2 regions of the Oceanobacter antarcticus genome follow, and region 2 is predicted to be linked to the other one. Evidence: riboswitches for the same ligand, from Rfam matches in the RefSeq annotation. Region 2 holds a riboswitch; the other holds the start of a gene.
The links. A riboswitch is a leader RNA that binds a small molecule or an ion and turns the genes downstream of it on or off. The one in region 2 is predicted to bind molybdenum cofactor.
Positions count from the first base shown of each region.

Region 1: linked by a shared signal. The riboswitch ahead of moaA (GTP 3',8-cyclase MoaA) and the one ahead of moaA (GTP 3',8-cyclase MoaA) in region 2 are both predicted to bind molybdenum cofactor.

Region 1 is NZ_JBBKTX010000013.1:56,361-59,450, reverse strand. It holds gene moaB (molybdenum cofactor biosynthesis protein B) at 1-26, opposite strand, end outside; gene WG929_RS11620 (molybdenum cofactor guanylyltransferase) at 32-649, opposite strand; gene moaA (GTP 3',8-cyclase MoaA) at 682-1,671, opposite strand; molybdenum cofactor riboswitch at 1,659-1,831, opposite strand; gene pyk (pyruvate kinase) at 1,950-3,090, opposite strand, start outside.
Region 2 is NZ_JBBKTX010000036.1:28,097-31,186, forward strand. It holds gene moaB (molybdenum cofactor biosynthesis protein B) at 1-3, opposite strand, end outside; gene mobA (molybdenum cofactor guanylyltransferase) at 17-628, opposite strand; gene moaA (GTP 3',8-cyclase MoaA) at 631-1,617, opposite strand; molybdenum cofactor riboswitch at 1,606-1,774, opposite strand; gene WG929_RS19825 (universal stress protein) at 1,878-2,894, opposite strand; partial or broken gene WG929_RS19830 (MMPL family transporter) at 2,907-3,090, opposite strand, start outside.

The DNA.
Region 1 (3,090 bases), on a different contig from region 2:
AATTGATCAGTAAAGGTCTTGGACATAAGGGTTACTCGCGTTCGATAACAGGGTGGTTGGCACTGGATTGCTGGCTGGCGAGCCATTCTTCATGGGTATTGGTATTGGTCAGTGCTGTGGAATTGGCGGGCTGGAGCGATAAGGCCTGGCAATAGCTCAGTAGTCCTCGAATGGATTTATCGGCGGTTGCCAGTGTCAGTTGATCTTCCAGATACTGCCGGATTCGGGTTGATAACGGCAGGTAGAGCGGCAGATATTCCTGCAGGAAGTAGACGGCGCGATCGTCGGCGTCGCCAATATTCAGCAGGTAGCGCAGGGTGGCCAGATCCATCAGTGGCAAGTCGACCGGCATGACCAGTAAGGCCTCTGCTTGCGGGCAGGCTTTGGCAATGCTGAAAATGCCCGCCAGCGGGCCATCGTGATACTCGTCATTGATGTCGCTAATGACCAAATGCTGCAGGTCAGCGGGTGTTTGCAGGGTGATATGGCGGCTGATAAACAGCTGCTCCAGCCCGAGTTGCTGCATCAGGGCAACCTGGTGGTGTAGCAAACTGGTGTGGCCCCTGGCGGGTAGCATCGCCTTGTCTTGTCCCATTCGACGGGAGGCGCCTCCTGCCAGAATCACCCCGGTTGTTACTCTCGCTGTCATATCGCCTCCGCAGTCGGGGGTTTACCCCGGTGTTAGCCACCCAGCATGGCAAAATGGCGGGTCGCGCCGGTATTGCCACTTTGCAGGTAATGGGTTTCGTGTTTCAGCCCTAACAACTGTTCCAGTTCGGCCACCAGTTGCGCTGGTGCGATGCCGGGCTGCAGTAACGGTCGTACGTCATAACCTTGTTCGCCAAACAGGCAGAGATGCAATTTCCCCAGTGACGATATGCGCAGGCGATTACAGCTGGCACAGAAGTCTTTGCTGTAGGGCATGATCAGCCCCAGTTTGCCACGATAAGCGGAGTGGGTGAATTCCAGTGCCGGGCCGTCATGCTGGGCGCGTGTTTTGGCCTGCCAGCCTGAAGCCTGCAGCTGTTGTCGAATGGCTTCGCCGCTGACATGGTGCTCGGCGAAAAATACCGGATTGTTACCGGTTTCCATTAATTCGATAAACCGCAGGGTTACTGGCGTGTCTTTGATCCAGTCGAGGAACTGTTGCAAGCGTTCGGTATTGAATCCACGCAACAGCACGGCATTGATCTTGACGTCCAGCCCCAGGGTCAGAGCGCGCTCAAGACCCGCCAGAATTCGATCGAGATGGTGGTAGCCGGTAATGGCACCAAACTGCTCCGGGTCGAGGCTGTCGATGCTGAGGTTCAGCCGTTGCAGTCCGGCACGGTGCCAGTCATCAATCTGATCTGCCAGCCGGTAGCCATTGGTGGTGAGTGCGACCTGCTCGATGCCAGGAGTGCGGGCAGTGAGGTCAATGATCTCGGTGAGATCCTTGCGCACACTGGGTTCGCCACCGGTAATACGCACTTTGCGTGTTCCCAGTTGGGCAAATGTTTGCAGCAGTGGGGCGATTTCTGCCAGCGTCAGCGGTTCTGGCTGATCAGTTTTCTGATAGCCATCGGGTAAACAGTAGTGACAACGAAAATTGCACACATCGGTAACCGACAGGCGCAGATAGCTGAAACGGCGACCAAAGCGGTCGCTCAATCCGGGTTCATAGTGGGTCATATACACCTTTCCAAATACGGGAGGCCCGGTGGTTTCCCACAGAACCCTGGTGGCAGGGGCGTTATGCCCGCTGATCCTGTGGGATCAGTGCCACGGCTGAAGCGTCATGAGGTGTTATTCACAGCCTGTTAGAGACAGCAGCTCGGCGTTTGTAAGTTGTCAGTGTATGCGCTTTGACCGCAAATATGTAGCGACCAGAAATGGGGAGCTGGGTGTCTTGCAGGAGGGGGAGGTTGCCCGGCTGAGCAGCAAGAGTGCAGCGCCGGGCCAAACAAACGTCAGTCGACGCGGACAATCTTCATGGTATTGGTGCCACCCTGGGCGTTGAGGTAGTCGCCACGGGTGATCACAACGTAGTCGCCGCTGCTGACTTCGCCAGTTTCCTTGAGGATGGCGATGGCGGCCGGGTTAATGGCATCCGGTTCCAGTTGATCGGCATAAAAAGGCACGGTTTGCACGCCGCGATAGAGAGCAACGCGCGATTGGGTGTCTTCCCGACGGCAGAAGGCAAAGATCGGCAAGGCTGAACGCAAACGTGACATCAGCCGTGGTGTTGCACCGGTTTCGGTCAGGGAAATAATCGCCTTGACGCCGACCAGATGATTGGCGGCATACATGGCAGACAGGGCGATGGTTTCATCGATGTCGTGAAAGTCTTCGTAGAGCCGGTGCTTGGAGCGCTTGGCCAGTGGATGACGCTCGGCGCCCATGATGATGCGGGTCATGGCGGCAACCGCTTCAACCGGGTAATCACCAGCGGCGGTTTCGGCTGACAGCATAACGGCATCGGTATAGTCCAATACCGCGTTGGCGACGTCGGAGACTTCGGCACGAGTTGGCATCGGGCTGTCGATCATGGATTCCATCATCTGGGTCGCAGTGATGACCGGCTTGTTCAGCTGGCGCGAACGGGCAATGATTTTTTTCTGTACGCCTACCAGTTCGGCATCGCCGATTTCTACGGCGAGGTCTCCACGAGCGACCATTACGGCATCGGAAGCGCGGATAATGCCATCCAGTACGGCATCGTCGGCAACGCATTCGGCGCGTTCGATTTTGGATACCAGACCCGCATGGCCGCCAGCGGCAGTCAGCAGTTCGCGGGCTTCGATCATGTCATTTTCGTCACGCGGGAAGGAGACGGCGAGGTAATCGACCAGTAGCTCGGACGCCAGCTGGATGTCAACCTTGTCCTTGTCGGTCAGGGCTTTGGCGGACAGGCCACCACCCAGTCGGTTGATGCCCTTGTTGTTCGACAACCAGCCGCCAATACGAACGCGGGTATTCAGTTTGGTTGGAAAGGTTTCAGTCACTTCCAGTTCGACCCGACCGTCATCCAGCAGCAGGATGTCACCGACCTTGGCGTCTTCGATCAGTGCCTTGTAGTCGATACCGACCTGTTCTTTGTTGCCGGCATCG
Region 2 (3,090 bases):
CATGATAAAAGTTCCTTTAATCCTGAGGTAGAACCGACCAGTCTGCTTGTAGACTGGCCTGCCATTCTTCCGGGGTATTGGTATTGGTTAGAGTGTTATCAACAGGTGCTGGCAATGCCACGGCGTTTTCCCGCCGCAACAGGCCACGAATGGATTTGTCTGATGCAGCCAGAGTAATACGGGCACACAGATCCTCACGCAGGGCGTCATGCAACGGCAAATACAGCGGTAAATACTCGTTTTCGTAATACACCGCCGTGCGCAGGCGCTGGCCTTCCTCCAGCAGATGCTGCAGGGATGCAGTACAAACAAAAGGCAAGTCCACCGGCAAGACCAGTACCGCTGTCGCTTCCGGCCAGGCTAAAGCAGCGGCCTGGATGCCGGCCAACGGCCCTTCGTGATTGTCACTGTTGGAGTCACTGAGTACCGGTACATCCAGATCCGTCGGAGTCTGGTGACGGCGATGGCGACTGACCGAACAGGCGTCCAGCGACAGCGATTGCAACAAGGCCAATTGACGGTGCAACAGGCTTGGATAACCGGCTACTGATAGCAATGCCTTGTCCTGACCCATACGGCGCGACTCCCCACCGGCCAGAACCAGACCCAGGATAAACGCAGTCGACATCATCAGCCTCCTAACATCGCCAGGTGACGGGTAGCACCGGTAGCGCCTTGATGCAGGGAGTGGCTCACGCGTTTTTCACCCAACAATGTCAGCAGACGAGCCTGGAGCAAATCCTCCTTGCCAGCTTCCAGCAAGGTTCGAATATCATGGCCTTGCTCACCAAACAGACACAGATGCAACTTGCCGACAGACGACAGACGCAGGCGATTACAGCTGGCGCAGAAGTCCTTGCTATAGGGCATGATCAAACCAATACGGCCCCGGTAATCCGGATGCTGGAATTCCAGCGCTGGCCCGGCGTTGATCTCTTTCAAGCGCGGTTGCCATCCTTGCTGTAGCAGCTGCTGGCGAATCTCGTCTCCACTGACATGATGTTCGGTAAAAAACACCTGATTGTCGCCAGTTTGCATCAGTTCGATAAATCGCAGACTAACGGGTGTCTTACGAATCCAGTTAAGAAAATCCTGCAGTTGATGGTGATTAAATCCTTTCAGCAGAACGGCGTTAACCTTGACCTTCAGTCCCAGCGCCAGCGCTTTGTCCAGACCTTGCAGCAAATACGGCAAACGGTCATGGCCGGTAATGTTGGCAAATTGCGCCGGATCGAGACTATCGATACTGAGGTTGAGGTGGGTCAGACCGGCGTCGGCCCAGTCCTGCACGGCATGTAACAGCCGATAGCCATTAGTGGTAATCGCGACCTGATCAATACCGGGGGTTTGCGCAACAATACGAATAATATCCGGCAGATCTTTACGCAGACTGGGTTCACCACCGGTGACACGCACCTTGCGTGTCCCCAGTGCGGCAAATGCTGCCACAGCACAACGAATTTCATCCAGCGCCAGGTATGTCGGTTTTTCCGAGCACTGGTAACCATCCGGCAGGCAATAATTGCAGCGGAAGTTGCACTGATCGGTCACCGACAGGCGTAAATAACCGAAGCGACGGCCAAAGGCGTCACTCAGTTGGGGTTCTGGCAATGTCATGTCACACCTTTCCAAATATGTGGGAGGCCAGCCAGTTTCCCGGCTAACCCTGGTGACCGACCGCCGTTATTGGTGGTGGCCACGGCGGCAGCTGCGTACCTCATACCTGATTAGCTCAGGGAGGGTTAGCAACAGCCGCTCGGCGATGAACTGCGTTTCATCAAAAAAACAAACAGGATCAGCAGCAGATCAAGCAGTGCCAGATAACCAGGCCTGATGCAGATCCTCTGCCGCATGGTGAATATCTGCCACAATCATGGTCATGTTTTGCTCCTGTTCATTTCTGTGTTCAAGCGAGACAAGAGTGTCCCCAAGTCTTGCTGTCGGGCCTTACGTAACGCCCGCCATTGGGTCTGGTTCAGCGTGGCCAGGGCCTGTTCAAAATCCTGTTCGGATAATTGTTCGGATGCCTTGCTCACCAGGTGGTGATTGTCTTCTGTAACTTGTTGAATAATATGCTGCCCCAGCTGCCTTGCCGTCGCTCGTGCAACGTCCAGATTCCACTTTTCAGGAACCAGGCAGACGTCCATTAACGCGGCGATCAAGCGGGATTCCTGAGGGAGGTTGTCATTTGTGTCGGTATGGGTCGCCGATACGTTATCGCTGATCTGGTGCAATTGTTGTAAGGCTGGTTCCTGACGGAAATCACGTATCACCAAGGCAAAATTCTGGATTGCCGTCAGTAACATGCCGACTAACTCATCGTTCTTGGTCAGGCAGTCCGACTCTTGCAAGCAGAGTTCCAGCTGTTCAATTAACGCTATCCAGATCGCATGGTTCTCGCGGAACTCACGAATCACTTGCTGCTGCGCCGATTCCTGTTCTTCCCCCACTGCCGCCACCAGTACCGGAATCCGGGTCTGCTGGACCACTTTTAACAGCACTGAGCCGAACAGGCGTTCGATCAACGAACGACGCCAGTGCGTCCCCATCAAAATCAGGTCTGCTTGCAGCTCCGTCGCCTTAGCCAGGATGGTGTCCGCAATCGAATCGTCACAGACTTCGGAAATAAAATCGGCGCTTATATTTGCTGTTCGTGCCCAGCCGGTTGCCCGTGCCTTGATGTAACCATCTCGCCACAGGTATTTACGGGCGAACAGTTCCGGGGCCATGGCGTGCAGCAGCCCGGCATCTTCACGGTTCACTTCGTTGTCCTGCGGCGACAGGTACAAAAAGGTCACATGGGCACCGTGGACTTCAGCCATGCGCACCCCCGACTCCAGCACTTGCATCGACAGCTGGCTTTCATCCAGCGGGATAAGTAGTTGCTTGTACATCCTGTTTGCTCCTCAGTGCGGCTGGCTGCGTTTCAGTAAAAAACTCGCCAGCGCCGGCAGTAAAATCAGCGCGCCGAGCATGTTCCACAGGAACATGAAGGTCAGTAATATGCCCATGTCGGCCTGGAACTTGATCGGTGAGAAGGCCCAGGCACCAACGCCAATGGCGAGGGTGCAGCCGGTAAAAATAACCACC